DNA from 3 places in the Streptomyces sp. SCPE 10 genome. Region 3 is predicted to be linked to each of the others. Evidence: riboswitches for the same ligand, from Rfam matches in the RefSeq annotation. Region 3 holds a riboswitch; each other region holds the start of a gene.
The links. A riboswitch is a leader RNA that binds a small molecule or an ion and turns the genes downstream of it on or off. The one in region 3 is predicted to bind cobalamin.
Positions count from the first base shown of each region.

Region 1: another riboswitch for cobalamin. It lies ahead of ACSP97_RS23695 (ribonucleoside-diphosphate reductase subunit alpha); the one in region 3 lies ahead of ACSP97_RS09250 (cobalamin biosynthesis protein).
Region 2: another riboswitch for cobalamin. It lies ahead of ACSP97_RS35310 (HoxN/HupN/NixA family nickel/cobalt transporter); the one in region 3 lies ahead of ACSP97_RS09250 (cobalamin biosynthesis protein).

Region 1 is NZ_CP197069.1:5,093,277-5,103,398, reverse strand. Features, by position in the region: gene ACSP97_RS23725 (sensor histidine kinase) at 1-1,408, opposite strand, end outside; gene nagB (glucosamine-6-phosphate deaminase) at 1,931-2,716, shown strand; gene ACSP97_RS23715 (GntR family transcriptional regulator) at 2,982-3,746, shown strand; gene ACSP97_RS23710 (DUF3311 domain-containing protein) at 3,886-4,149, shown strand; gene mctP (monocarboxylate uptake permease MctP) at 4,146-5,774, shown strand; gene ACSP97_RS23700 (GNAT family N-acetyltransferase) at 5,856-6,362, shown strand; cobalamin riboswitch at 6,415-6,539, shown strand; gene ACSP97_RS23695 (ribonucleoside-diphosphate reductase subunit alpha) at 6,665-9,028, shown strand; gene ACSP97_RS23690 (ribonucleotide-diphosphate reductase subunit beta) at 9,085-10,041, shown strand; gene ACSP97_RS23685 (hypothetical protein) at 9,954-10,122, opposite strand, start outside.
Region 2 is NZ_CP197069.1:7,777,739-7,787,860, reverse strand. Features, by position in the region: gene ACSP97_RS35320 (nSTAND1 domain-containing NTPase) at 1-202, shown strand, start outside; gene ACSP97_RS35315 (alpha/beta hydrolase) at 411-2,009, shown strand; cobalamin riboswitch at 2,320-2,509, shown strand; gene ACSP97_RS35310 (HoxN/HupN/NixA family nickel/cobalt transporter) at 2,537-3,646, shown strand; gene ACSP97_RS35305 (D-Ala-D-Ala carboxypeptidase family metallohydrolase) at 3,828-4,607, opposite strand; gene ACSP97_RS35300 (GH25 family lysozyme) at 4,642-5,778, opposite strand; gene ACSP97_RS35295 (SDR family NAD(P)-dependent oxidoreductase) at 6,497-7,255, opposite strand; gene ACSP97_RS35290 (TetR/AcrR family transcriptional regulator) at 7,821-8,405, opposite strand; gene ACSP97_RS35285 (LysR family transcriptional regulator) at 8,658-9,542, opposite strand; gene ACSP97_RS35280 (DoxX family protein) at 9,603-9,968, shown strand; gene ACSP97_RS35275 (cysteine desulfurase family protein) at 10,109-10,122, shown strand, end outside.
Region 3 is NZ_CP197069.1:1,959,219-1,969,340, forward strand. Features, by position in the region: gene ACSP97_RS09230 (class II aldolase/adducin family protein) at 571-1,230, opposite strand; gene ACSP97_RS09235 (lysozyme) at 1,485-2,234, shown strand; gene ACSP97_RS09240 (inorganic phosphate transporter) at 2,390-3,646, shown strand; gene ACSP97_RS09245 (hypothetical protein) at 3,678-3,905, shown strand; cobalamin riboswitch at 4,039-4,177, shown strand; gene ACSP97_RS09250 (cobalamin biosynthesis protein) at 4,283-5,245, shown strand; gene ACSP97_RS09255 (cobyric acid synthase) at 5,242-6,750, shown strand; gene cobN (cobaltochelatase subunit CobN) at 6,747-10,122, shown strand, end outside.

The DNA.
Region 1 (10,122 bases), 3.1 Mb from region 3:
GGACCATGTCGAAGGTGCCGCCCAACTCGCCCTCGACGAGGGTCCGTACGATCTGCAGCCCCAGGTTGCCCGAGCGGTGCGGGTCGAAGCCCTCGGGCAGCCCGACGCCGTCGTCCTGCACCGTGACCAGCAGGCGGGCCTCCTTGGTCGTACCGCCGCGCACCGCCGAGACCTCCACCGTGCCGGTCTCGCCCTCGCCGAAGCCGTGCTCCAGGGCGTTCTGCAGCACCTCGGTGAGGACCATGGACAGCGGGGTGGCCACCTCGGCGTCGAGTATCCCGAACCGCCCGCTGCGCCGGCCGGTCACCTTGCCCGGCGAGATCTCGGCGACCATCGCGAGCACCCGGTCGGCGATGTCGTCGAACTCCACCCGCTCGTCCAGGTTCTGGGACAGCGTCTCGTGCACGATGGCGATCGAGCCGACCCGGCGCACCGCTTCCTCCAGGGCGGCGCGGCCGCGCTCGGAGTCGATGCGCCGGGCCTGGAGCCGCAGCAGCGCGGCCACCGTCTGGAGGTTGTTCTTCACCCGGTGGTGGATCTCCCGGATGGTGGCGTCCTTGGTGATCAACTCGCGCTCGCGCCGCCGCAGTTCGGTGACGTCCCGGCAGAGCACCAGCGCCCCGATCCGGGTGCCCTTGGGCTTGAGCGGGATGGAGCGGAACTGGATCACCCCGTCCGCCGACTCGATCTCGAACTCGCGCGGCGCCCAGCCGCTGGCCACCTTCGCCAGCGCCTCGTCCACCGGGCCCCGGGTGGGGGCCAGTTCGGCGGTGGTCTGTCCGAGGTGGTGCCCGACCAGGTCGGCGGCGAGGCCGAGGCGGTGGTAGGCGGACAGGGCGTTCGGGGAGGCGTACTGGACGATGCCGTCGGCGTCCAGCCGGATCAGGCCGTCGCCGACGCGCGGGGAGGCGTCCATGTCGACCTGCTGGCCGGGGAAGGGGAAGGAGCCGGCCGCGATCATCTGGGCGAGGTCGGAGGCGCTCTGGAGGTAGGTCAGCTCCAGCCGGCTCGGGGTGCGCACGGTGAGCAGGTTGGTGTTGCGGGCGATCACCCCGAGGACCCGGCCCTCGCGCCGCACGGGGATGGACTCCACCCGTACGGGGACCTCCTCACGCCACTCCGGGTCGCCCTCGCGCACGATCCGGCCCTCGTCCAGGGCCGCGTCCAGCATGGGGCGGCGGCCGCGCGGGACCAGGTGGCCGACCATGTCGTCCTGGTAGGAGGTGGGGCCGGTGTTGGGGCGCATCTGGGCGACCGAGACGTACCGGGTGCCGTCCCGGGTGGGGACCCAGAGCACCAGGTCGGCGAAGGAGAGGTCGGACAGCAGCTGCCACTCCGAGACCAGCAGGTGCAGCCACTCCAGGTCGGAGTCGTCGAGGGCGGTGTGCTGGCGGACCAGCTCGTTCATGGAGGGCACCCTGCGAGCGTACCGGGGCCCCTGACCTGGCCGGAAAACACCCGCGGGCCGCGGCGCCTGGAAGGGACCCTCAACCCTCCCGGCACCGCAGCCCGGAGCATCATCGGCCGCGGGGTGTGCGGTCCCGGCCGGCCGAAGGCCGAGGAGCCGGGGCAGTCAGGGCAGAGAGCGCCGGTTCCTCGATCCGCCTTCCTGTGCGGGGAAGACGGAGGCTTGTCCTCTTCGAGCGTCGAACCACCGGTTCGAACGGTTCGAACAGTTCTCTTCGATTGTGGACTAGACCATGGGGCATGTCCATGCCCCTGCGAGCACGTACGGCGCCGTCCGGCGGCCGCCCGCGCCCCTGGCACCGGATGCCACGCGCAGCCTAGCCCGCCCGGGTCGGCCATGGGGACAGAAGGCGTCGGCAATTTCCGCGACCCGGCCTGGAGCCATCGGCAGCGGGGGCCCATTCTGTTAGATTGGTCTAAACCACATAGACGCACCGAGCCCTCTCCAGAACGGCAGGCCCACGTGGAAGTTGTCATCGTTCCGGACGCCGCGGCGGGTGGCGAGCTGATCGCCGAGGCCATGGCACAGCTGCTGCGACGCAAGCCCGACGCCCTGCTCGGCGTCGCCACCGGCTCCACCCCGCTGCCCGTCTACCAGGCGCTCGCCGCCAAGGTGCGGGCCGGCGCCGTGGACACTTCGCGGGCCCGCATAGCCCAGCTCGACGAGTACGTGGGGCTGCCCGCCGACCACCCCGAGTCCTACCGCTCGGTGCTGCGCCGGGAGGTGCTGGAGCCGCTCGGCATCGGCATGGACGCCTTCCTCGGCCCCGACGGCACGGCCGAGGACATCCAGGCGGCGTGCGAGGCGTACGACCGCACGCTCGCCGCGGCCGGCGGGGTGGACCTCCAGCTCCTCGGGATCGGCACCGACGGGCACATCGGGTTCAACGAGCCCTGCTCCTCGCTCGCCTCCCGCACCCGGATCAAGACCCTGACCGAGCAGACCCGCGTCGACAACGCGCGCTTCTTCGAGGGTGACATCGAGCAGGTCCCGCACCACGTCGTCACCCAGGGCATCGGCACCATCCTGGAGGCCCGCCACCTGGTGCTGCTGGCGACCGGCGAGGGCAAGGCGGACGCGGTCGCGGCGACCGTCGAGGGCCCGGTCGCGGCCGTCTGCCCGGCCTCCGCGCTCCAGCTGCACCCGCACGCCACGGTGGTGGTCGACGAGGCGGCCGCCGCCAAGCTGAAGCTGGCCGACTACTTCCGCCACGCGTACGCCAACAAGCCGGAGTGGCAGGGGATCTAGGCCCTCGTTTGGATCTCGCCGGGCTCGCGGGCCCTGGCACCGCTTTCCGATCCGGCCCGATCCGAACGAAAGACCCTGGCGCGCCACAGGGGCGGCGACCGCACCGTCGCCCCTGTTGGACTAGACCAGCCATGGTCACGACGGTATACAGAGGGGATCACGGAGCGTGCGGGTGGAGTCCTGACGCAGCAAGCCGTGCCACGATGTGAGCCGTGGCCGATGGGATGTCGGTCGCTTTCGGCATCCGGAGCCGGGAAGGCAGAGCATGAGCACCGATGTCAGCAGCGCGGAGACCGAGGCCGGCCCGACCGTCCGTACCGCGCGCGTGCCGAAGTACTACCGCCTGAAGAAGCACCTGCTCGACATGACGGAGACGCAGGCACCGGGCACGCCGGTCCCGCCGGAGCGCACGCTGGCCGCGGAGTTCGACACGTCCCGCACCACGGTCCGCCAGGCGCTGCAGGAGCTGGTCGTGGAGGGCCGCCTGGAGCGCATCCAGGGCAAGGGCACCTTCGTCGCCAAGCCCAAGGTCTCCCAGGCGCTCCAGCTCACCTCCTACACCGAGGACATGCGCGCCCAGGGTCTGGAGCCGACCTCACAGCTGCTGGACATCGGCTACATCACCGCCGACGACCGGCTCGCCGGGCTGCTGGACATCACCGCCGGGGGGCGTGTGCTGCGCATCGAGCGGCTGCGCATGGCCAACGGCGAGCCCATGGCGATAGAGACCACGCACCTGTCCGCCAAGCGCTTCCCCGCGCTGCGCCGCTCGCTGGTCAAGTACACGTCCCTGTACACCGCGCTCGCCGAGGTGTACGACGTCCATCTCGCCGAGGCCGAGGAGACCATCGAGACCTCCCTGGCCACCCCGCGCGAGGCGAGCCTGCTGGGCACCGACGTGGGCCTGCCGATGCTGATGCTGTCCCGGCACTCCCTGGACCGCTCGGGCCGGCCGGTGGAGTGGGTGCGCTCGGTCTACCGGGGCGACCGGTACAAGTTCGTCGCCCGTCTCAAGCGGCCCCTGGACTAGAGCCCCAGGACCGCAGCGGGGTCCCGCCTTCGCCGAATCGATATACCGACCTGCGGACAGGGTCTTCCTCTGCCAGGACACCGTCACCTAGATTGCCTGCGCATTACACAGGTGATCAGCGAGGGGACGGAGCGATGACATGTCCGAAACACCTGAAGTGAGACCACCGGTCGTGACGCCGGTGAGGGTGATCATCGGCCTGTGTCTCGTCGCGCCCTTCGTGGCGATGCTGTGGGTCGGCTCGTACGCGAAGACGGACCCCGCCTTCATCGGCATCCCGTTCTTCTACTGGTACCAGATGGTCTGGGTGCTGATCTCCACCGCGCTCACCATGATCGCGTACAAGCTGTGGCAGCACGACCAGCGCTCCCGCAAGGACGCGCAGGGGGGTGCGGCACGGTGAAGGACGGCGTCAACGGCGTCGCGCTCGGCGTCTTCATCTTCTTCTTCCTGGCCGTCACGGTCATGGGCTTCCTCGCCGCACGCTGGCGGCGGGCCGAGAACGAGCACTCCCTGGACGAATGGGGCCTGGGCGGACGGTCGTTCGGCACCTGGATCACCTGGTTCCTGCTCGGCGGTGACCTGTACACGGCGTACACCTTCGTCGCCGTGCCCGCGGCGATCTACGCGGCGGGCGCGTCCGGCTTCTTCGCGGTGCCGTACACGATCCTGGTGTACCCCCTGATCTTCACCTTCCTGCCGCGCCTGTGGTCGGTCTCGCACCGCCACGGGTACGTCACCACCTCCGACTTCGTGCGCGGCCGGTTCGGCTCGAAGGGGCTGTCGCTCGCGGTGGCGCTGACCGGCATCCTCGCGACGATGCCGTACATCGCGCTGCAACTCGTCGGCATCCAGGCGGTGCTGGACGTGATGGGCGTGGGCGGCGGCGACAACACCAACGAGTTCGTGAAGGACCTGCCGCTGCTGATCGCGTTCGCGGTGCTGGCGGCGTACACGTACTCCTCGGGTCTGCGGGCGCCCGCGCTGATCGCCTTCGTCAAGGACGCGCTGATCTACATCGTGATCCTGGTGGCGATCATCTACATCCCGATCAAACTGGGCGGGTTCGACGACATCTTCGCCAAGGCGGGCCACGCCTTCAGCCAGCTCAGCCCGGCCACCGGCAAACCGCGCGGGGCGCTCGCCCCGCCGGCGGCGGGCCAGTGGTCGTACGCCACCCTGGCGCTGGGCTCGGCGCTCGCGCTGTTCATGTACCCGCACTCGATCACCGCGACGCTCTCCTCCCGCAGCCGTGAGGTGATCCGGCGCAACACCACCATCCTGCCGCTGTACTCGCTGATGCTCGGCCTGCTGGCGCTGCTGGGCTTCATGGCGATCGCGGCCGGGATCAAGGTGGACAACGGGCAGCTGGCGATCCCGCAGCTGTTCGAGGACATGTTCCCGGACTGGTTCACGGGCGTGGCCTTCGCGGCCATCGGCATCGGCGCGCTGGTCCCGGCGGCGATCATGTCCATCGCGGCGGCGAACCTCTTCACCCGCAACATCTACAAGGACTTCATCAAGCCGGACGCCACGCCGAAGCAGGAGGCCCAGGTCTCCAAGTTCGTGTCGCTGCTGGTGAAGGTGGGCGCGCTGGTCTTCGTGCTCGGCATGGACAAGACGGTCGCGATCAACTTCCAGCTGCTGGGCGGCATCTGGATCCTGCAGACCTTCCCGGCGCTGGTCGGCGGTCTGTTCACCCGCTGGTTCCACCGCTGGGCGCTGCTCGCCGGCTGGGCGGTCGGCATGGTCTACGGCACCCTCGCCGCGTACGGTGTCGCCTCGCCGACCCAGAAGCACTTCGGCGGCTCGGCCGACGAGATCCCGGGCATCGGCCAGATCGGCTACATCGGCATGACGGCGTTCGTGCTGAACGTCGTGGTCACCGTGGTCCTCACCGTCGTCCTCAAGGCCGTCAAGGCCCCCGAGGGCGTGGACGAGACGAGTCCCGCGGACTACACGGCGGACGCGGGTGACCCGGGCGTCGAGGTGGAGCTGCCGCCGGCCACGGCGGGCACCAGCCACTGACCGGATCCGCGCACGGAAACCGCGCACGGGCCGCCGGAAAGCACCTGCTCCGGCGGCCCGTTGTCGTGCACACTCGCCGGCATGGACATCCGCATCCGCCCCGCCGACCCGGCCGAGTACGACGAGCTCGGCGAGCTCACGGCCGAGGCCTACCTCCTCGACGGCCTCCTCGACTTCGGCGCGAGCGACCCGTACCTCCTCGTGCTCAAGGACGTGGCCGCGCGAGCCGCGTCGGCCGAGGTCCTCGCCGCCGTGCTGGGGGACCGTGTTGTCGGCGGCGTGACCTTCGTCCCCTCGGGCGGCCCCGTCGCCGACATCGCGAGGCCCGGGGAGGCCGAGATCCGGACGCTGGCGGTGCGGCGCGAGGCGCGCGGCAGAGGGGCCGGCGAAGCCCTCGTGCGCGCCTGTGTCGACCGCGCCCGGGCCACCGCGGGGTGCTCGTCCGTCGTCCTCTCCAGCCAGCGCGCCATGCACAGCGCCCACCGGCTCTACGAACGCCTCGGGTTCGTGCGCACGCCCGAGCGGGACTGGAACCCCCTCCCGGAGCTGGACGACGTCACTCTCATCACCTACAAGTTGACGCTCTGACACCAGGGCGACACAACATCTGGGGGTGACACGGCAGCCCGGCACTAGATGTATGCTCATGCTCGCTGCCGCCGCAGGGGAATCCGGTGCGAATCCGGAACTGTCCCGCAACGGTGTACTTGTGCGTATCCGCGTACAGGAGTCAGTCCGAGGACCTGCCGACAGCGCGCCCGGCCGTCCGGTCCGGGTGCCCTGAGACGTCCGGGCCTCGTGGAGTGGGCCGGTGGACGCGACGCCGTGTGCGCTCGTGGCTGCCCCCTGCCCTCCGCCAGGCCCCCGTGCCGAGCGAGGGAGAGCCCCACGTGACCATCGCGCCAGCCGACCCGGCATCAGCCCCGGATCTGGAGAACGACGGCCCCGGCGCCGCGCTGCTGCGGACCCTGACCGAGCTGACCGCAGACCTCCCCGACGCCGACCCCGGCCGGGTCGCCGCCGCCGCGCTGCGCGGCCGGTCGGCCCGCGCCGACGAGGCGGAGCTGCGCGAACTGGCGACCGAGGCCGCGGCCGGCCTGATCTCCGAGGACCCCGCGTACTCGCGGCTCGCCGCCCGGCTGCTGACCGTCTCCATCCGGGCCGAGGCCGCCTCGCAGGGCGTGACCTCGTTCACCGAGTCGGTCGCCGTCGGACACCGCGAAGGCCTCATCGCCGACCGGACCGCCGAGTTCGCGCGGATCCACGCCGCCCGCCTGGACGCGCTGGTGGACACCGGCGCCGACGACCGCTTCGGCTACTTCGGTCTGCGCACCCTGCACAGCCGCTACCTGCTGCGCCACCCGATCACCCGCAGGGTCATCGAGACGCCCCAGCACTTCATGCTGCGGGTCGCCGCGGGCCTGGCCGAGGACGACTCCGTCCGCGCCCTGGACGAGGTCGCCGCGCTCTACGGGCTCATGAGCCGGCTCGACTACCTGCCCTCCTCCCCCACCCTGTTCAACTCCGGTACCCGGCACCCCCAGATGTCGTCCTGCTACCTCCTCGACTCCCCGCTGGACGAGCTGGACTCCATCTACGACCGCTACCACCAGGTCGCCCGGCTCTCCAAGCACGCCGGCGGCATCGGGCTGTCGTACTCCCGCATCCGGGCCCGCGGTTCGCTGATCCGGGGCACCAACGGGCACTCCAACGGCATCGTGCCGTTCCTGAAGACCCTGGACGCCTCGGTGGCCGCGGTGAACCAGGGCGGCCGGCGCAAGGGCGCGGCCGCGGTGTACCTGGAGACCTGGCACTCCGACATCGAGGAGTTCCTGGAGCTGCGGGACAACACCGGTGAGGACGCCCGCCGTACGCACAACCTGAACCTCGCGCACTGGGTGCCGGACGAGTTCATGCGCCGGGTCAACGCCGACGAGCAGTGGTCGCTGTTCTCCCCGGCGGACGTGCCCGAGCTGGTGGACCTGTGGGGCGCCGAGTTCGACGCCGCCTACCGCGAAGCGGAGCGCAAGGGCCTGGCGAAGAAGACCATGCCCGCCCGTGAGCTGTACGGCCGGATGATGCGCACCCTCGCGCAGACCGGCCAGGGCTGGATGACCTTCAAGGACGCCGCCAACCGCACCGCCAACCAGACGGCGGAGCCGGGCCAGGTCATCCACTCCTCCAACCTCTGCACGGAGATCCTGGAGGTCACCAACGACGGCGAGACGGCGGTCTGCAACCTGGGCTCCGTCAACCTGGGCGCGTTCGTCGACACGGCGACGGGGGACATCGACTGGGAGCGGCTCGACGAGACCGTCCGCACCGCCGTCACCTTCCTCGACCGCGTCGTGGACATCAACTTCTACCCGACCGAGCAGGCCGGCCGCTCCAACGCGAAGTGGCGTCCGGTGGGCCTGGGCGCGATGGGTCTCCAGGACGTCTTCTTCAAGCTGCGGCTGCCCTTCGACTCCCCGGAGGCGAAGGCGCTGTCCACCCGGATCGCCGAGCGGATCATGCTCGCCGCGTACGAGGCCTCCGCCGACCTCGCCGAGCGCAGCGGCCCGCTGCCGGCCTGGGAGCGGACCCGTACCGCGCGCGGGGTGCTGCACCCCGACCACTACGGCGTCCAGGAGACCTGGCCCGAGCGCTGGGCGGCGCTGCGCACGCGGATCGCGGCGGTCGGCCTGCGCAACTCGCTGCTGCTGGCGATCGCGCCGACGGCCACCATCGCCTCCATCGCGGGCGTCTACGAGTGCATCGAGCCGCAGGTGTCCAACCTGTTCAAGCGCGAGACGCTGTCCGGGGAGTTCCTCCAGGTCAACTCCTACCTGGTGCAGGACCTGAAGGACCTCGGCGTCTGGGACGCGCGCACCCGGGAGGCGCTGCGCGAGTCCAACGGCTCGGTGCAGGGCTTCGCGTGGATCCCCGAGGACGTGCGGGCGCTGTACCGCACGGCGTGGGAGATCCCGCAGCGCGGTCTGATCGACATGGCGGCGGCGCGCACCCCGTTCCTCGACCAGGCGCAGTCCCTGAACCTGTTCATGGAGACGCCGACCATCGGCAAGCTCTCCTCGATGTACGCGTACGCCTGGAAGTCCGGGCTGAAGACGACGTACTACCTGCGGTCGCGCCCGGCGACCCGGATCGCCCGGGCCGCCCAGGCGCAGAAGACCATCCCCGTCCAGCAGGTCGCCGACCCCGACGCCGTCGCCTGCTCCCTGGAAAACCCCGAGTCCTGCGAGGCCTGCCAGTGAAGACCGAACGCAACACCAACCTGCTCGACCCGGGCTTCGAACTGACCCTGCGTCCCATGCGCTACCCGGACTTCTACGAGCGCTACCGGGACGCCATCAAGAACACCTGGACCGTGGAGGAGGTCGACCTCCACTCGGACGTCGCCGACCTCGCCAAGCTCAGCCCGGCCGAGCAGCATCTGATCGGCCGCCTGGTCGCGTTCTTCGCGACCGGTGACTCGATCGTCGCCAACAACCTGGTGCTGACGCTGTACAAGCACATCAACTCCCCCGAGGCGCGGCTGTACCTGAGCCGTCAGCTGTTCGAGGAGGCGGTGCACGTCCAGTTCTATCTGACGCTGCTGGACACCTACCTGCCCGACCCGGACGACCGGGCGGCGGCGTTCGCGGCCGTCGAGAACATCCCGTCGATCCGTTCGAAGGCCGAGTTCTGCTTCAAGTGGATCGACTCGGTGGAGCGGATCGACCGGCTGGAGACGCAGGCGGACCGCCGGCGCTTCCTGCTCAACCTGATCTGCTTCGCCGCGTGCATCGAGGGCCTGTTCTTCTACGGCGCCTTCGCGTACGTCTACTGGTTCCGCAGCCGGGGCCTGCTGCACGGTCTGGCCACCGGCACCAACTGGGTGTTCCGCGACGAGACGATGCACATGTCCTTCGCCTTCGACGTGGTCGACACCGTCCGCAAGGAGGAGCCGGAGCTGTTCGACGACCGGCTCCGGCAGGAGGTCACCGACATGCTGCGGGAGGCCGTCGAGGCCGAGCTGCAGTTCGCGCGCGACCTGTGCGGTGACGGCCTCCCGGGCATGAACACCGAGTCGATGCGGCAGTACCTGGAGTGCGTGGCCGACCAGCGGCTGACCCGGCTGGGCTTCGCGCCGGTCTACGGCTCCGAGAACCCCTTCTCCTTCATGGAGCTCCAGGGTGTTCAGGAGCTGACCAACTTCTTCGAGCGGCGTCCGTCGGCGTACCAGGTGGCGGTGGAGGGCACTGTCGACCTGGACGAGGACTTCTGAGCCTCCTGCTCCGCGTGGGCCTCCTGGGCCTTCCTGATCTGCCGGTCGACGCGCCAGTCGCGCAGGGCGCCGAGCACGGAG
Region 2 (10,122 bases), 5.8 Mb from region 3:
CGTCGACGCCGTGACCTTCAGCCCGGACGGACGGCTGCTGTTCACCGGCAGCGCCGACCATACCGCCCAGCTCTGGCAACCGGACGTGGCGCACGCGGCGGCACTGGCGTGCTCGGTACGGGCTCATCCCACCATCACGGAGAAACAGTGGCGCGCCTACCTGCCAGGGGTCGCCTACCGGCCCCCGTGCGGGCACGGCTGAGACCAGGCCCTGTGCGGGAGACCGAGCCGTGTGTGTCCTCGGCGTCGCCAACTCCCGTTCGCCCGAACGGGCCCCGCTCCGCTCAACGGGACGTGACCATCCGGTTATCGGATTGATAAAGATGATTGTCAGGCTCTGTTCACAGCCTTCACACAGCCGGGAGGATCCCCGCCTGACCATTCGCAACGATGTTCGGGGAGGGGCCCACTTGAGGGAGAACAGACCGAAGAGCCGCCTACTGGCGCTCGGTTCGGCCGGAGCACTCGTCACCGCGAGCTTGATCGCGGGTGTCGTCTCGGCACCGGCGGCCGGCGCCGCGGGCCGGCCGGGCCAGGACCGCGCGGCGAAGGGCGCGGAGATCGCCGCCGCCCGCGCCGCCAAGGCCGGCGTCGACTGGCGGGACTGCCCGGCCGACTGGGGGCTGGCCAAGCCCATCCAGTGCGGCTGGGTCAGCGTGCCCGTCGACTACACCCACCCGGACGGCAAGCAGATCAAGCTCGCCGTCGACCGTGTCGGCAGCACCGGCACCCCGGCCGAGCGCCAGGGCGCGCTCGTCTACAACCCGGGCGGCCCCGGCGGCTCCGGGCTGCGCTTCCCGACCCGGGTCACCGGCAAGAAGCCGGTCTGGGCGAACGTCGCAAAGGCCTACGACTTCGTCGGCTTCGACCCGCGCGGCGTCGGCCACTCGGCGCCGATCTCCTGCGCGGACCCGCAGGAGTTCGTACGGGCGCCGAAGGCGGACCCGGTCCCGGACACCGAGGCGGACAAGCTCGCCCAGCGCAAGCTGGCCCGCGAGTACGCCGACGGCTGCCTGGACCGCACCGGCCGCGCCATGCTCCAGCAGATGACCACGCCGAACACCGCCCGCGACCTGGACGTCATCCGCGCCGCGCTCGGCGAACGGAAGCTCAACTACCTCGGCGTCTCCTACGGCACCTATCTCGGCGCCGTCTACGGCACCCTCTTCCCGGGCCACCTGCGCCGCATGATCGTGGACAGCGTGACCAACCCGGCCCGGGACAACATCTGGTACCAGGCGAACCTGGACCAGGACGTCGCCTTCGAGAGTCGCTGGAAGGACTGGGAGGACTGGGTCGCCGCCAACGACGCCGCCTTCCACCTCGGCACCACGCGCGCCGCCGTCCAGGACAAGTGGCTCCAGCTGCGCGCCACCGCCAAGAAGAGCCCCATCGGCGGGGTCGTCGGTCCCGCCGAGCTGATCTCCTTCTTCCAGAGCGCCCCCTACTACGACTCCTCGTGGGTGCCGGTCGCCACCGTCTTCGGCAAGTACGTCGCCGGAGACACCCAGGCCCTGGTCGACGCGGTCGCCCCCGACATGTCGGACACCGCGGGCAACATCGCGTCGGAGAACTCCAACGCCGTCTACACGGCGGTCGAGTGCACCGACGCCAAGTGGCCCACCAGCTGGCGGACATGGGACCGGGACAACACCCGGCTCAACCAGGACTACCCGTTCATGACCTGGGCCAACGCCTGGATGAACCTGCCCTGCGCCACCTGGCCGGTCAAGCAGCAGAACCCGGTCGACGTCACGACCCACAAGGGTCTGCCGCGCGTGCTGATCGTGCAGTCGACCCGCGACGCCGCGACCCCCTACGCGGGTGCGGTCGAGCTGCACAAGCGTCTCGCCGGCTCCCGTCTGATCACCGAGAAGGACGCGGGTTCCCACGGGGTGACCAGCCTGGAGAACCCCTGCATCAACCAGCGCGTCGACGCCTATCTGATCGACGGCACGCTGGACGGTTCCGACGTGACCTGCGCCCCGCACGCCACGCCCAAGCCGTGACCCCGTTCACACGGTGAGGAGGGGCGGCCGCACTCCCCGGCCGCCCCTCACTCGTCCCCGGGCCCGACCGTGAGGTCGACCGAATCGCGCCCGGGTGAACCCGCGCTCGCACTCCGCGGCCCGCTCCACCCTCGCCACGGCCGTGCGACGGTCACCCGGGCCGACCGTTTCCCCTGCTCCCCGACCGCCGCTGGCGCGCCGTCCGGCGCGTCGCACGGGGACGGGACGCATGGCCCCGTCAGCGCGATCCGCGACGTCCTGCCCCACCGCCCCTGCGTCCACGCCGCCTTGCGACCTCGACGTCCGGGCTTCTAGGGTGAGCGGGCCGTGGTGTTCGGGAAGACCGGTGACAGCCCTCAGGGGCTCAGTCCGGAGCGGCCCTCGCCACTGTGATCGGGAAGTTCCCGCCCCATGCATTGCCACTGGCCTCGCGGCCGGGAAGGCAGGGGTGGGCGCGATGACCCGTCAGCCAGGAGACCGGCCACGGCAGCACGAATCTGATCCACGAGGTGCTGGAGCGTGACCGTATGACCATGCCCGAAGGCGTGCCCGAAACCGCCGCCTCCCCTTCCTTCCGCTGGCGGCGCGAGGACACCGTCCGAACCGCCGGCCTCCTGACCGTGATCGTCGTCCTGCACGTGATCGCCTTCGGGATCCTCTTCCTGCTCGTCACCCCACATCACTACGAGGTCGGCACCAAGGCGTTCGGAGTCGGCCTGGGCATCACGGCCTACACCCTTGGGATGCGGCACGCGTTCGACGCCGACCACATCGCCGCGATCGACAACACCACCCGCAAGCTGATGGCCGACGGGCAGCGGCCGGTCTCGGTCGGCTTCTGGTTCGCGCTCGGCCACTCCAGCGTGGTCATCGCCATGGCCGCGCTGGTCGCCGGGGGCGCACAGCTCGCCGGCACCCTGATGAACGACGGCTCGCGCACCCACCAGGTACTCGGCACCGTCGGCACCACGGTCTCCGGCGGCTTCCTGTACCTCATCGCCGCGCTCAACCTCGTCGCCCTGGTCGGCATCGCCCGCGTCTTCCAGGCCATGCGGGCCGGACGCTACGACGAGGCCGAGCTGGAGGCGCACCTCGACTCACGCGGTTTCATGAACCGCCTGCTGGGACGGCTCACCAAGTCCATCCGCCGCCCCGGCCAGATGTTCCCCCTCGGCTTCCTCTTCGGCATCGGCTTCGACACCACCACCGAGGTCCTGCTCCTCGCCCTGGCCGGCAACGGCGCCGCCGCCGGTCTCCCCTGGTACGCGATACTCTGCCTGCCCCTCCTCTTCGCCGCCGGGATGAGCCTCTTCGACACCCTCGACGGCACCTTCATGAACTTCGCCTACCAGTGGGCGTTCTCCAACCCCGTCCGCAAGGTGTTCTACAACCTCACCATCACCGGACTGTCCATCGCCGTCGCCTTCTTCGTCGGCACCATCGAACTGGTCGGCGTCCTGCACGACAAGCTCGGCCTGAGCGACGGCGTGTCCGGCTGGATCGCGGGCCTCGACCTCGACCACGTCGGCTACGTCATCGTCGGCCTCTTCGTGGTCGTCTGGGCCCTGGCCATCGGATACTGGCGCGTGGCCAAGGTCGAGGAGCGCTGGAACGCCCGCACCGCCGACGCGGGCTGACCCCGCGCGCGCGAGACCCGAGGCCCCGCGACCCGAATGACGCAGGCCGGCAGGACGGCCGTCCTGCCGGCCACCTCGCGAGCGGGCACAGGGCGGGCCGGCGCACCGCGGGCCGGACCGACGGCGGGCCCGTCCGTGCCGACGACGACGCGGACGGGCCCGGTGCACCGGAGCGGGCGGATCACGCCACGCCGCTCTCCCACCACCAGGAACCGGAGCCGTACGAGGGGTACTGGACACGGCTGTCGACGTGCTGCCACGAGTGTGTGTACGCCTCGAGGCCGGAGAAGCCGCACGTCTCGGCGATCCGGTAGGTCTGCGGGGTGCTGTGGCCGGAGACGACGATGTCCGCGGCGACGCCGTAGACGTGCATGCTGTTGGACGCGCCGCCCACCGCGGCGTTGTGCGCGACGCTGCGGAAGCCGGAGTTGACCGTGATCGGGCTGTTTCCGGCCTTCTTGCGCACGGCCTCCAGCTTGTACATCAGCCGGCGCACGTTCTCCTTGACCGTCGCGGCGTCGACCTTTCCGCCGCTGAAACCGGAGCCGTCCTGCGAGGAGAACTCGGTCCAGTCGAAATGGGCGGTGGATCCGTCACCGGACTCCAGGCTGTTGAGCACGCTCTGCGTCTGTGGACCGACGACACCGTCCGCGCTCAACCCGTAGGCGTACTGGAAGCGTTGGACGGCGGCGTTCGTGGCCGGGCCGAAGTCGCCGTCCCAGGCGACATAGGTCTGCTGGGCGCCGGACGCGGCCCAACCACCGACGCGGATCTGCAGTTCGACCACGTCGGAGCCGGAGGCGCCCTGCTGAAGGGTGCGGGACCAGCCGTAGGCCGAGGCCTGGCCCGCTGCCTGGAGGCTGACGGTTGCCGCCAAGCCGAGCGTGGCCGTCAGCCCTGCCGCGCCCCGGAGCAGGGCGCGGCGGTCGATGCCGTCGGCGGAGTGTCGTGCCCGTGTCATGGAAGTCCCCTCATCTGTGATCACGTGCCGATGCTCAGGAAACGAGGCTCTGCCAGGTGTTCGACCCGACGACGCCGTCCACGGTGAGGCCGTGCGCGGACTGGAACGAGCGCACCGCCGAGTCGGTGGCCGGTCCGAACGAACCGTCCACGGTCAGCGCGAAGCCGTGCGCGTCGAGCTGGCTCTGCACCGCCTGGACGGCGGGTCCCGACGATCCCTGCCGCACGGTGACGATGAGGGCCTGCCAGGTGGCGGGGCCGACGACGCCGTCCGCGCTGAGGCCGTGCGCGGACTGGAACGAGCGCACCGCCGAGTCGGTGGCCGGTCCGAACGAACCGTCCACGGTCAGCGCGGAACCGTGGGCGTCGAGCAGGTACTGGACGGTCGTGACCCGCTCGCCGGCCGCTCCCTGCCGCACGGTGGGCCAACTCGCCGTGGGCGGTGGGGTGTAGCCGCCTCCCTTGGCGAAGGCCTGGAGGTCCGTGAGCGTGCCGTTGAAGGTGTCCTGGTCGCCGGGGAAGGTTCCGGAGTCGGCGTACTGCCAGATCGTCTGGGTGGACCAGCCGGCGGGCAGCGTGCCGGGGCTGCTGGAGTAGCGGGCGATCCACAGCGGGTTGGTGCTGCCGAAGCCGCTGTTGTCGCCGGTGCAGGTGGTCCACCAGTCGGTGGTGGTGTAGATCGCCGGGTAGCGCCCGACCTTGGCCCGTACTTCGTTGCTGAAGTCCCGGATCCAGGAGACCATCGCGCTCTGGCTCAGCCCGTAGCAGGTGGCCCCGTAGGGGTTGTACTCGATGTCCAGGGCGGGCGGCAGTGTCCTGCCGTCGGCGGTCCAGCCGCCGCCGTGGCTGACGAACCAGTCGGCCTGGACGGTACCGCTCGAGTTGCCGGGGAGCGCGAAGTGGTAGGCGCCGCGGATCAGTCCGGCGTCGTACGCGCCGTTGTACTGCTGGGAGAAGGACGGGTCCGTGTAATCGGTGCCTTCGGTGGCCTTGACGTAGGCGAAGGCGGCGCCGTTGTTCTTGACGGACGTCCAGTCGACGTTGTTCTGGTAGTGGCTGACGTCGAGGCCGGCCGGGCCCGTGCCGACGGCGGCCGCCGCGGTCATCGCCGGTGCTGCCGCGCCCAGGTGCCGGAGCCCGGACCCGGCATGGTCCTGGTCCGGGTGCGTCATGCGCACCCGGGTCCCGTGGTCCCCGGTGGCCGCCGAGGCGGTTCCGGGGAGGATCGGCACGCTGAGGACCACGGCCAGCAGCCCGCACGCTCGGAGGAGGGTCCGGCGAGGGCCGGGACCGCTGTTACCGGATCTGAACCGCGAGAGGGCGGCTGCGAACATGGTGCTCCTAGGAGTGTGGAGGATTTCGCGAAGCGCCCCGGCCGGGCCCGCCATCAATGGCCCCACGTAAAGGTTGAGTTGACGCGCGTAAAGGTAAGCGCAGTATTGACATGCACGCAACAGTTTCTGGGTGCGTCGTCGTCCGTGGACATCGACGAGCGGCGTGACCGAAGTGCCGCGGCTGCGCGGGGTCGACTTCGGCGAGGTCGGCACGACCGAGGAGGTCGCGTCCATGGTGACGTTCCTCGCCGGACCGGAGGCCGCCTACGTCACGGGCGCCGGGTTCCCGGTGGCCGACGGCCACGCCGCATGCCCCGGGGGTCCCCGTCCGGGCGGCGCAGGTCCTCCTCCCGCTTTCCGATGGCTCGCGGCTGGACGCAGGGCTCGGCCGCGACGGGATGACCGGCGGCATCCCGGTGCGGGGTGGGGCGCGGGTGGCCGTCGTCGCGCGCCGTCCGCAGTGAGCGCGCGCCCCGCGTACACGGCGCGCTCGACCCCTTCTCCCCCGCCTTCTCCCCCTGCCCCCTCCCCCTCGGTCAGGACCGCCAGTGCCCCCTCAGGCCGAGGCTCCGCTGTCGATGACCAGGTCGGTGCCGACCACCGCGCCGGCCTCGGGGGAGGCGAGGTAGAGCACCGCGGCGGCCACCTCCTCGGCCTTCGCGACCCGGCCGAGCGGGTTCTGCGACTTCACCCGCTCGGCGCGGTCGGCCTCGGTCTCGCCGGGCCGCAGCGACATGGGAGCGGCGGAGGCCCCGGGGCTGACCGCGTTGATCCGGATGCCCTGGTGGATGTGGTCGAGGGCGGCGGCCCGGGTCAGCGCGGAGACCGCCGCCTTCGACGTGATGTACGCGGCGGCGTTCGGGCTGCGCAGGTGGGCGCCCAGGTTGGAGGAGATGTTGACGATGGCGCCGCCGCCGTTCTCCTTCATGTGTGCGATCTCGTGCTTCATGGCCAGCCAGACGCCGGTGACATTGGTCCGCAGCACCGCGTCCCAGTCCTCCTCGCTCACCTCGCCGACCGGCACGGTGCCACGCAGTATCCCGGCGTTGTTGACCGCGATGTCGAGTCCGCCGAAGCGGGCAACGCTCTCGCGCACGAGGTCGTGGACCTGGCCGGAGTCGGTGACATCGGCGGTGACGGCGGCAGCGGTGCCGCCGGCGGCCGAGATGAGGCCGACCGTCTCGTCCAGGGAAGCCGCGGTGCGGCCCGCGCCGACCACGGCCGCGCCCTCGGCGGCGAAGGCGAGTGCGATCGCGCGGCCGAGGCCGGAGCCCGCGCCGGTGACGAGGACGGTCTTGCCGGTGAAGCGGTTCATGTCGGTGACTCCCGTGAGTGGTGGGCTACTTGGCACGGCGGTTCAGGAGGGCGACGACGCCGAGGACGGCCGCCGTCGCGACGAGGGTCCAGGCGTCGCTGCGTCATCTCGACGGCGGTGTCCCGGCGTTGGACGTTCGCGGTGCCGCTCGTGGTGGCCCTCGGGGCCCTCACCCTCGCCCCCGGCTGCCGCCGGGCACCATGCCGAGCCGGGGAAGGGCGCTCGACCTGCCGGGTGCCGTGCTCGCCACGGGCGGGATCACCCTCGCCAGTTCCGGCGGTCGCGCCGGATACCGACAGCCCGCCCCAGGTGGCCATCGCCCTGCCGTAGGCGGTCGGGTGGGGGAAGGTGGCGCGCAGCACGGGCAGCGGCACGGTGATCGCGGCAAGGGTGGAGATCGGCGTGCCCTGGACGCTGCCGGGGAGGACGAAGGTCCGTCGCTGCCGGACGGTGGTGACGCGGGCGGCGTCGGTGGCGGTCATACCCTCCCCCTGATTTTCTTGACCAATCGGTTCAGTATTCGAGCATGCCGGAGCGGAGCCCCGGTGGCCACGGCGGGTGGGGTTCAGTCCAGCAGGGCCAGTGCCTGCTCGGCCGCGTCCCACACCCGGGCGGGGTCGTCCGACGCCTTGCCGACGACCCGTATGCCCTGCAGCAGGACGAGGAGCATGCGGGCCAGTGCGCGCGGATCGCGGTCCTCGGGCAGTTCGCCCTGGGCCTGCGCCCGCACGAGTGCGGAGTGCAGCAGGGTCTCGACGCGCCCCCAGCTGATCTCGACCCGGCGGGCCGCCGCGGGGTCGTGCGGGGCGAGTTCGGCCGCGGTGTTGGTGACGAGGCAGCCGTTCAGCCGTCCGTCCGGGGAGGATGCCTCCGAGGCGAAGCGGCGCACCACCGCCCGTACGGCGGGCAGGGCGGGCCCCGGCTGGGACAACTCGGCGAGGAGGGCCGGGTCGCGCGTCTCGGTGTACCGGTCCATGGCCCTCAGGTACAGCTCGCGCTTGCTGCCGAAGGTCGCGTAGACGCTGGCGCGGCCGATGCCGAGGTGCTCGACGATGTCCGCCATCGATGTCGCTTCGTAGCCGCGCCGCCAGAACAGTTCAAGAGCCGACTGCAGTGCGGCGTCCGGATCGAATTCCTTGGTCCTTCCCACGTCCCAGACCGTAGATGAAACAAGAACGATCAGTCAATTATCCGCGGCCTGTTCCGCGGTACGGGCGTCACGACCCGCGGCCGTCGCCGATACCTCGTGGCCGGAACCGGGACCTGTGGGTCCGCACGGTCGTCAAGGCGCCGTCCTCGCCCGGCGGTCACCACCCGCCGCCCGGCAAGTCCCTCACTCCGAGGCTGCTCGACAGGCTCGATGCGACGGTGTCGGCGGTCGAGCGGTCCGCCGGTCCCTTCCTCATCGTCGGCTCAGCCTCCGTGTGACGGCCCGGAGCAGTTCGTCCAGTGCCGCCGCCTCGTGGTTTCGTCGCCGAGGCCGGGCCAGTGCCACCCGGCTCGGTGAGACCCCGCGGACCGGCCGGAACACCACACCCGGGTGGGAGTGGAAACGGGCCGCCGACGCCGGGGCCAGCGCCACGCAGCCGCCGGCCACCGCTCCGAGCCACTCGTCGGGGCGGCTGGTGACGGCGCCGACCCGGACGGGGTGCCCGTCCCGCTCCCCCGCCGCCAGCCAGTGCTCCCTCCAGGCTCCGGTCTCGGCTGCGGCCGCGACGAACGGCTCGTCCCACAGTTCCCGGAACTCCACCGTCTCGCTGTTCGCCAGCGGATGCCGGGCCGGCAGCAGCACTCCGCGCTCCTCGACGAACAACTCGCGCACGACGAAGTCCTCCTGACCCGGGAACGGCAACCGCACCACTGCCGCGTCCACCTCCCCCCGGGCCAGTCCGGCGCTCGGTTCCGACCAGTCGAACTGCCGCAGTTCCACCCGCCACTCCGGCCGCGCCCGGCGGAACTCGGCGATGACCTCGGGGACGGCGCCCACCGCGCCCGCGTCCAGGAAGCCCAGCCGCAGCACCCGCGCCGCCCGGCCGGTCGCCCGCACCGCCTCGTCCCAGCCGTCCAGCAGCGCCGGCACCCGCGCGGCGAGCTCACGACCGGCCTCGGTCAGCGCCATCCCCGACCGCGAACGCGCGAAGAGCCGTACCCCGAGAGCGTCCTCCAGCCGCCGGATCTGCTTGGTCAGCGCGGGCTGCGAGACGAACAGCCGCTCCGCCGCCCCGGTCAGGCTGCCCTCCTCCGCCACTGCGGCGAAGTACCGGAGCAGGCGCGTGTCCACGTCCATGCCACCAGGTTATAGAAGCAGGTATTGGACGGTGCGGAAGTGCGTGCAGACGCTGAAGGCATGACCGGTATCCAGCTCGCGCTCCTCGTCGTCCCCCTGCTCACCGCCGCCATCAACGTCGGTATCGCCGCCGCCGACCTCGCCGGGGCGCGCTTCGTGCTGGCCAACTCGGCGCAGGTGGGTGTCCCCCGTTCCTGGCTGCCCTGGCTGGCCGCCCTCAAGACGGCTGGTGCGGCGGGCCTCCTCCTCGGCCTCTTCGCCCCCGCGCTGCGCCCCCTCGGCGCCGCCGCGGCCTGCGGTCTCGTCCTGCTCTACGTGGGCGCGCTCGCCTTCCACGTGCGTGCCCGCGTGCTGTACAACCTCGCGTTCCCCGGGTTCTTCCTCGCCACCGCCGTCGCCTCGCTGGCCTTGATCGTCTCCGGTTGACGGCGGCACCACTCGGTGCTGGATGAGCACACCCGGCCTTCGCCGCAGCAGCCCCATGACGTCCCGCGCCCCGGGCACGGCGTGCTCCGTGTCGGCTCGCGGACCGGGCGCCGCCGTGGGCCAACGCTTAGCATGCCTTCGTGACACGGCCCTG
Region 3 (10,122 bases):
CGGCCCCCGAGCCCGGCCAGCGGAGCCGGGGAGGAGGGTGACGGGCGCGCGGCCGGAGCGCCGGGACTCCGGCGGCCCCCGGGGAACGGGTCCGCCTGGCGGCGGGGCCCGGCCTGGCGGCGCGCGGCGAGTGGGGCCCCGAGGCGCCGGCCGCGCGGCACCGCGAACCGGGCCGCGGGCCCGCGCGGGAAGGCCGGGGCGAGCGGGCCCGGGAGAGCCTGGCGCAGGGCGCGGGCGAGCCGGTTCGGGAGCCGTCGGGGGGCCTTCGCGGGCCTCCCGGCGCCGAGGCGGCCGGGCGCGGCGAGCCGGGACACAGGTCCCCGGCCCCGCGGGGGCGAGGAGGGCCGGCTCACCGGGCCCCGGCGCCAGAGTGAGGCGAGCCGGGCCGCGAGACGGCGGCGGGCGTGCGCCGACGCGGTCGTGTCGCGGAGCCGGGGCGAGAAGGGCGAGGTCACACGGGCCCGGGCCGTGCCGGTGGCCGGGGACGGGCGGCGGAACCCACCGGGTGTGCCCGGTGTCGGGCGGTCCGCGGGGCGGTCGGGGACAGCGGGGACGGGGAGCATGGGACGGTCACCTCCGTTGGCCGTATCCCTTCAGGCGTTCCCCGACCTCGGCGAGTTGTGCCTCCGTCAGCAAAGAGGGGGTCAGACCCGGCACGGAGGAGGCCGTCAGCCACAGGCGGCACATCCACTCCAGCTGGGCGGTGCGGTCGTAGGCCTGGTCCAGGGTGGCGCCGTAGGTGACGGTGCCGTGGTTGCGCAGCAGGCAGCCGGAGCGGCCGGCCAGGGCGCGGAGCATGTTCTCGGCCAGTTCCTCGGTGCCGTACGTGGCGTAGGGCGCGACCCGGACCGGTCCGCCGAGGGCCGCGGCCATGTAGTGGACCAGCGGCAGCTCGGTCACCAGCGTGGAGACGGCGGTGGCGTGCACGGCGTGGGTGTGCACGATCGCGCGGGCCCCGGTGCCGCGGTAGACGGCGAGGTGCATGGGCAGCTCGCTGGTCGGCACCAGTGTGCCGAGCACCTGACGGCCGGTGAGGTCCACACCGGTGATGTCGTCCGGGCCCAGCCGGTCGTAGGGCACACCCGAGGGAGTGACCAGCACCACGTCCCCGACGCGCGCGGAGACGTTGCCCGAGGTACCGACGACCAGTCCGTCGGCCACGCTCCGCCGCGCCGTCTCGACCAACGCCGCCCACCGGTCCGCCGTTTCCCCGCTCACCTCTGCGCGCACCCCGCCCGCCCTTCCTCGCCCGTCCCGCGGCTCCACGGTCCTGCCGTGATCCTGCCAGCCACCCCCGCGGCGGGCGGCCGTTCGGCGTACTTCTGTCCGAGATCCCGCACCCCAAAAGGGTGCACATCACGGCAAAACGCCAGCAATCTACGCCAATTCCATGATCAGCCGCCCTTGAATGAGCCCTCCTTGCCCGCCCGGCGACCCGCTCGTCCGCCACGACCTGGTCGTCCGTCACCCCGGGGAGACGGCACATGACCCGCACCCTCCTCCGTCGCCGCGCCGGTGTCCTGGCCGCGGCCGCGGCGGCGCTCGTCCTCACCTGCGCCCCGACCGCCTCGGCCGGTCCGCCGGACCGGGCCGCGCACCAGCCCCGGGGACACGACGTGTCCTCCCACCAGAAGCGCGTGGACTGGCAGTCCGCGCAGGACGAGGGCGCCCGCTTCGTCTACGTCAAGGCGACCGAGGCCACGGGCTACCGCAACCCCTACTTCGACCAGCAGTACGACGGGGCGCGCGCGGCCGGCCTGATCCGGGGCGCCTACCACTTCGCGCTGCCGGACCGCTCCTCCGGCGCCCGGCAGGCCGCGTACTTCGTGGCGCACGGCGGGGACTGGCGGGCCGACGGCTGGACGCTGCCGCCCGCGCTGGACATCGAGTACAACCCGTACAGCGCGCGGCACAAGTGCTACGGGCTGAGCAAGAAGAAGATGACGAAGTGGATCTGGTCCTTCAGCGACGAGATCCGGCGCCAGACCGGCCGCCGGCCTGTGATCTACACCACCTTGCAGTGGTGGAAGCTCTGCACCGGCAACAGCCGCGCCTTCGCCTCCACCCACCCCCTGTGGGTCGCCCGCCACGGCACCTCCGGACCGGGCAGGCTGCCGGGCGGCTGGCGGTACTGGACCTTCTGGCAGTACGACACCGCCGGCCGGCTGCCGGGTGACCAGAATCTCTTCAACGGCACCACCGGCCGGCTGCGGACCTTCGCGCTGGGCTGGTGACCCAAGGGGCGCCTGGGCGCGCCCGGGACGGGAGGCGGAAACGGAGGTCCACACCCCCCGTTACGGACATCCCCGTGCCCGCCCCAGTTCATCTTCCGTTCACCCAGGTTGCCTACGTTCATCCAGCCAACGACCTCGAACGATTGCCTGGGTAAATGGAAAGCTTCTCGCTGATCCTCGCGATTGTGGTGGTGACCGCACTCGCGTTTGATTTCACGAACGGTTTCCACGACACCGCGAACGCGATGGCCACCACCATCTCCACAGGCGCCATGAAGCCGAAGCTCGCGGTGGCCATGTCCGCCTCCCTCAACCTGGTGGGCGCCTTCCTCTCCGTGGAGGTCGCCAACACGATCTCCAAGGGTCTCGTCGACGAGAGCGGCATCCGTCCCGAGGTCATCTTCGCCGCCCTGGTCGGCGCGATCCTCTGGAACCTGGTGACCTGGCTGGTGGGCCTGCCCTCCAGTTCCTCGCACGCTCTGATGGGCGGTCTGATCGGCGCCGCCGTCGCCTCCGCCGGATTCGGCGCCGTGCACGGCGGCGTGCTGGTGACCAAGGTGCTGCTGCCCGCGGTCGCGGCGCCGGTCGTCGCGGGCATCGCCTCGATGGTCGCCACCCGCTCCTCCTACGGCATCGGCGGCAAGACCGAGGGCGCGGCCACCCGCAAGGGCTACCGCACCGGCCAGGTCGCCTCCGCCGCCCTGGTCTCCCTCGCGCACGGCACCAACGACGCGCAGAAGACGATGGGCGTCATCACCCTCGCACTGATCGCGGGCGGCGCCATCGCCCCCGGCTCCAACCCTCCCACCTGGGTGATCCTCTCCGCGGGCCTGGCCATCGCGGCCGGCACCTACATCGGCGGCTGGCGCATCATCCGCACCATGGGCACCGGCCTGACCGATCTGGAGCCCCGCCAGGGCTTCGCCGCCCAGACCAGCGCCGCCACGGCCATCCTGGCCTCCTCCCACCTCGGCTTCTCCCTCTCCACCACCCACGTCGTCTCCGGCGCCGTGATGGGCGCGGGCCTGGGCCGCAAGGGCGGCGTGGTCCGCTGGTCCACCGCCACCCGCATGACCGTCGCCTGGGTGCTCACCCTGCCGGCCGCCGCCCTGGTCGGCGCGGGCGCCGAGGCCGTCACCGAACTCGGTGACTGGGGCACCGCCGTGGTCGCCGTCTTCCTGGTCGCCGCGAGCGCCTGGATCTACAAGCTGTCCCGCCGCGAGGTCATCGACCACACCAACGTGGTCGCCGAGCCGCCCGCGGAGCCCTCCGGCGTGGTCACCACCGCCATCGCCGCGGTGACCCCGCCCCCGGCGGGCACCGTCGCCGACGGCCTGACCGCCACCATCCCGGCCCCGGCCGTCGAACCGGCGGCCACCGCCCCGGCCGCGCCGCCGGCCGCCACCGTCTGATCCCGCGCCCGTTCACCAAGGAAGCATCCCCATGAAGATCGACTGGGCGGCCATCGGCTCCGTCTTCGGCGTCAGCCTCGTGTTCACGGTGGGCCTGGTGGCCCTGTTCACCCTCGGGGTCAACGGCCTGGCCAAGCGCGAGAAGGCCGCCGCCCAGGGTGAGTCCGCGGCGCTCGCCGTCACCGGTGCCTACGTCTGCTTCGCGGCGTGCGCGGCGGCGGTGGCGTACGGCATCGTCCTGATCGTCTCCAAGTCCTGACCGCACGGCCCCACCCGACGGCACACCCCGAAGGCCCCCGCGCGCCCGTCGCGCGCCGGGGCCTTCGGCGTGCCCGTACCGTGGCGCGATGTGGGCATCGGCACACTCCCGCAGGTCAACGGCAAGTTGACGGCCGTTCCGGGCACGTGGTGGACTTCCCAGGCCATGTAAGGCGGCAGAAGAGGAAGCCGGTGCGAATCCGGCGCGGTCCCGCCACTGTCACCGGGGTGCACACCCCGGGAGCCAGGAACTCTCGCCGCCCGTTTTTCTTCGTACCAGGGCGCGGACACCCTGAGTGAGGACCTGTATCGCCATGCTCGGCAGCCGAAGGACCAGTACCAGGACCACCGTCGCGGTACCCACGGCCGGCTGAGCCGATGGGTGCCGATCGCAGGTATGCGTACGGCGCCGCCGCCGGGCTTCTCGGCGACCTGCTCCTCGGCGATCCCCGTCGCGGGCACCCGGTCGCCGTGTTCGGGCGTGCGGCCGCCGCGGCGGAGGGCGCATTGTGGCACGACCACCGCGGCTGGGGCGCTCTGCACACCGCCGTGTGCGCCGGTGGCGCCGTCGCGCTCGGGGCACTGGCCGCACGCGCCGTACGCCCCTCCCCCGCCGCTTCCGTCGCGCTGACCGCCGCGGCCGCCTGGTCCGTGGTCGGCGGCACCTCGCTCGCCCGGGAGGCCCGGGCCATCGGCCGCGCGCTGACCGCCGGGGACGTCGAGGCGGCCCGCGCCCGACTGCCTCATCTGTGCGGCCGGGACCCGCAGGCGCTGGACGCCGACGGCATCGCGCGGGCCGTGGTCGAGTCCGTCGCCGAGAACACCTCCGACGCGGTCGTGGGCGCCCTGGTGTGGGGCGCGGTCGCCGGGGTGCCGGGGCTGCTCGGCTTCCGCGCGGTCAACACCCTGGACGCGATGGTGGGTCACAAGTCCCCGCGCCACCGCCGGTTCGGCTGGGCCGCCGCCCGCCTGGACGACGTGGCCGGCTGGCCGGGGGCCCGGCTGACCGCCGTACTCGCCGCCGCGGCCGGAGGCGACCCGCGCGGTGCCGTGCGCGCCTGGCGCGCGGACGCCGGCCGGCACCCGAGCCCGAACGCCGGTCCCGTGGAGGCCTCCTTCGCGGGCGCCCTCGGCGTCCGGCTCGGCGGCACCCTCTCCTACGGCGGCCGTGTGGAGCACCGCCCCGTCCTCAACGGCGCCGCCGGACGGGCGGTCCGGGCCGGCGACATCGACCGGACGGTACGGCTCTCCCGCCGCGTCGGTCTGCTCGCGCTCGGCACCACGGTCGCCGCGCGCCTCCTGGTCACCGGAGTCAAGGGCCTGAAGGGACAAGGGAAATGAGCGGTGGTCTGCTCGTCGCCGGCACCACGTCGGACGCCGGCAAGAGCGTCGTGACGGCCGGGATCTGCCGCTGGCTGGCACGCCAGGGCGTGAAGGTCGCGCCGTTCAAGGCGCAGAACATGTCGCTGAACTCCTTCGTCACCCGCGAGGGCGCCGAGATCGGCCGGGCCCAGGCCATGCAGGCCCAGGCGTGCCGGATCGAGCCGACCGCGCTGATGAACCCCGTCCTGCTCAAGCCGGGCGGCGAACAGAGCAGCCAGGTGGTGCTGCTGGGCAGGCCGGTGGGCGAGATGAGCGCACGCGGCTACCACGGCGGGCGGCAGCAGCGGCTGCTGGGCACGGTGCTGGACAGCCTGGCCGAACTGCGGCGCACGTACGACGTGGTGGTCTGCGAGGGGGCGGGCAGCCCGGCGGAGATCAACCTGCGGCGCACCGACATCGTCAACATGGGGATCGCGCGGGGTGCCCGGCTGCCCGTGCTGGTCGTCGGCGACATCGACCGCGGTGGCGTCTTCGCCTCCTTCTTCGGCACCCTCGCGCTGCTCGCGCCCGAGGACCAGGAACTGGTCGCCGGGTTCCTGGTGAACAAGTTCCGGGGCGACGTCTCGCTGCTGGAGCCCGGACTGGACATGCTGCGGGACCTCACCGGGCGGCGGACGTACGGCGTGCTGCCGTTCCGGCACGGGCTGGGGATCGACGAGGAGGACGGGCTGCGGGTCTCCCTGCGGGGCGCCGTGCGGGAGTCGGCCGTCGCTCCCCCCGTCGGCGAGGACGTGCTGCGCGTCGCCGTGTGCGCGATCCCGCTGATGTCCAACTTCACCGACGTGGACGCGCTGGCCGCCGAACCGGGTGTCGTGGTGCGGTTCGTGGACCGGCCGGAGGAACTGGCCGACGCGGACCTCGTGATCGTGCCCGGCACCCGGGGCACGGTCCGGGCGCTGGAGTGGCTGCGCGCCCGGGGGCTCGCGGACGCGCTGGTCCGGCGGGCCGCGCGGCGGCGGCCCGTGCTCGGCATCTGCGGCGGCTTCCAGATCCTCGGCGAGCACATCGAGGACGAGGTCGAGTCGCGCGCCGGCGCGGTCCCCGGGCTGGGCCTGCTGCCCGTGCGGGTGCGCTTCGCCCCGGAGAAGACCCTCGCCCGCCCCGCCGGCCGGGCCCTCGGCGAGCCGGTGGAGGGGTACGAGATCCACCACGGGGTGGCGTCCGTCGAGGGCGGCGAACCGTTCCTGGACGGCTGCCGGTCGGGCCAGACCTGGGGCACCCACTGGCACGGCTCGCTGGAGTCGGACCGCTTCCGCCGGGCCTTCCTGCGCGAGGTGGCCGCCGCCGCGGGGCGCCGCTTCGTCCCGGCGCCGGACACCTCCTTCGCCGCGCTGCGCGAGGAGCAGCTGGACCGGCTCGGCGATCTGATCGAACAGCACGCGGACACGGACGCGCTGTGGCGGCTCATCGAGTCCGGCGCGCCGCAAGGACTGCCCTTCATTCCACCGGGAGCGCCCGCATGAGCACAGTGTTGTTGTTGTCGACCGCCGACACGGATCTGCTGGCGGCCCGGGCCTCCGGCGCCGACTACCGCATCGGCAACCCCACCCGGGTCGACGTCGCCGGGGAACTGCCGCGGCTGCTGGACGGCGCCGACCTCGCCGTCGTACGCCTCCTCGGCGGCAAGCGCGCCTGGGAGGAGGGGCTGGCCGCGCTGAAGGCGTCCGGTGTCCCGGCGGTGCTGCTGGGCGGCGAGGCGGTCCCGGACGCGGAGCTGATGGCCGAGTCCACGGTGCCCGCGGGCGTGGTCGCGGAGGCGCTGCGCTACCTGGTCGAGGGCGGCCCCGCGAACCTGCGGGAGCTTGCCCGGTTCCTGTCCGACACCGTGCTGCTGACCGGCGAGGGCTTCGAGGAGCCGCACCGGATGCCGGAGTACGGCGTCCACGGCGCCCCCGAGATCCGCCCGGACCGCCCGACCGTGGGCGTGCTCTTCTACCGGGCCCATGAACTCAGCGGCAACACGGCCTTCGTGGACACCCTGTGCGCGGCCGTCGAGGCGCGGGGCGCCAACGCCCTTCCGGTGTACTGCGGTTCGCTGCGCGGCGCGGACGCCGGGCTGTACGAGCTGCTGGGGCGGGCCGACGCGCTGGTGGCGACCGTGCTCGCGGCCGGCGGCACGCACGCCTCCGGGGCGTCGGCCGGCGGCGACGAGGAGTCCTGGGACATCGGCGCGCTGGCGGATCTCGACGTCCCGGTGCTGCAGGGACTGTGCCTGACCTCCTCGCGGGCCGCCTGGGAGGAGTCGGACGCGGCGCTGTCCCCCATGGACGCGGCGATGCAGGTCGCCATCCCGGAGTTCGACGGCCGGCTGATCACCGTGCCCTTCTCCTTCAAGGAGCAGGGCCCCGACGAGGTCCCGGTCTACGTCGCCGACCCCGAGCGGGCCGCGCGGGTGGCCGGGATCGCCGTACGGCACGCGCGGCTGCGGCACAAGCCGAACGCCGAGAAGAGGATCGCGCTCGTCTTCACCGCGTACCCGACCAAGCACTCCCGGGTGGGCAACGCGGTCGGCCTGGACACCCCGGCGTCGGCGGTGCGGGTGCTGGACGCGCTGCGGGACGCCGGGTACGCGGTCAGCGGATACCCGTCCGGCGGCGACGAGTTGATCCACCGGCTGATCGAGGCCGGCGGCCACGACGTGGAGTGGCTGACCGAGGAGCAGCTGGCCGCCGCGCCCGCGCGGGTGCCGCTGGCCGACTACCGGGCGTGGTTCGAGACGCTGGACCCGGGGCTGCGCGAGGCGATGACCGAGGCGTGGGGCGAGCCGCCGGGCAACCTGTACGTGGACGGCGACGACATCGTGCTGGCGTCCCTGCGGTTCGGGAACGTCGTGGTCATGATCCAGCCGCCGCGCGGCTTCGGGGAGAACCCGATCGCGATCTACCACGACCCCGACATGCCGCCCTCGCACCACTACATGGCGGCCTACCGCTGGCTGGAGCACGGCTTCGGCGCGGACGCGGTCGTGCACATGGGCAAGCACGGCACGATGGAGTGGCTGCCGGGCAAGGGCCTCGGCCTGTCGCGCGGCTGCGCGCCGGACGCGGTCCTCGGCGAACTGCCGCTGGTCTACCCCTTCATCGTCAACGACCCCGGCGAGGGCACCCAGGCCAAGCGGCGCGGGCACGCCACGGTGGTGGACCACCTGGTGCCGCCGATGGCCCGCGCCGACACCTACGGCGACCTGGCCAAGCTGGAGCAGCTGCTGGACGAGTACGCGCTCGTCTCCGACCTGGACCCGGCCAAGGCCCCGGCCGTCCGCGCCCAGATCTGGACCCTGGTCAAGGCCGCCGAGCTCCACCACGACCTGCAGGTGGACGAGCAGCCGGACGACACCGAGTTCGACGAGTTCGTCATGCACATCGACGGCTATCTGTGCGAGATCAAGGACGTGCAGATCCGCGACGGCCTGCATGTGCTGGGCGGCGGCCCGGTCGGCGACGCGCGGGTGAACCTCGTCCTCGCCGTGCTGCGCGCCTCCCAGGTGTGGGGCGGCCGGGCGAACGCCCTGCCGGGCCTGCGGGCCTGTCTCGCCGCCCACTTCGGGCTGGTGGAGAAGGAGTTGCTGGCCGAGCCGGGTGCCGCGGTGAAGGTGCCGGTGGAGCTGACCGACCTGGCGCAGGGCCCGGCGCGGACGGCGGCCGACGCGATCGACCTGCTGGAGCAGCTGTGCCGCCGGGTCGCGGAGGGCATGGAGGCGCGGGACTGGGCGCGCGCGGCCGTCGGGGACGTCGTACGGGAGGCACTGGGCGGTGCCGCGCTCCCCGAGGCGGTGGCGGTGCTGGAGTTCGCGTGCGACGAGGTGGTGCCGCGGCTGGCGCGCACGTCGGACGAGATCGGGCACATCCTGCGCGCGCTGGACGGCGGCTACGTCCCGGCGGGCCCCTCGGGATCACCGACCCGCGGCCTGGTCAACGTGCTGCCCACGGGCCGCAACTTCTACTCGGTCGACCCCAAGGCGATCCCGTCCCGGCTGAGCTGGGAGGTCGGGCAGTCGCTCGCCGACTCGCTGGTGCGGCGGTATCTGGCCGACACCGGCGAGTACCCGAGGTCCGTCGGCCTGACGGTCTGGGGCACCTCCGCGATGCGCACCCAGGGCGACGACATCGCCGAGATCCTGGCGCTGCTGGGCTGCCGCCCGGTCTGGGACGACGCCTCGCGCCGGGTGACCGGCTTCGAAGTGATCCCGCCGGCCGAGCTGGGGCGCCCGCGCATCGACGTCACGGTCCGTATCTCCGGCTTCTTCCGGGACGCGTTCCCGCACGTCGTGGCGCTGATCGACGACGCGGTACGGGCGGTGGCCGAGCTGCCGGAGCCGCCGGAGACCAACTATGTGCGGGCGCACGTGGCGCAGGACACCGCCGAACACGGTGACCGGCGCCGCGCGACCGCCCGGATCTTCGGTTCCAAGCCGGGCGCGTACGGCGCGGGTCTGCTGCCGCTGATCGACGCCCGCAACTGGCGCTCCGACGCCGACCTCGCCGAGGTGTACGCCGTCTGGGGCGGTTACGCGTACGGGCGCGGGCTCGACGGCCGGGCGGCGCGCGGCGACATGGAGACGGCGTTCAAGCGGATCGCGGTGGCGGCGAAGAACGTCGACACCCGTGAGCACGACCTGGTCGACGCCGACGACTACTTCCAGTACCACGGCGGCATGGTCGCCATGGTCCGGCACCTGACCGGCGCCAACCCCGAGGCGTACGTGGGTGATTCGGCCGTTCCGGACCAGGTGCGGACGCGGACGCTGGGCGAGGAGACGCATCGTGTGTTCCGGGCGCGGGTGGTCAACCCGCGCTGGATGGCGGCGATGCGGCGGCACGGCTACAAAGGCGCCT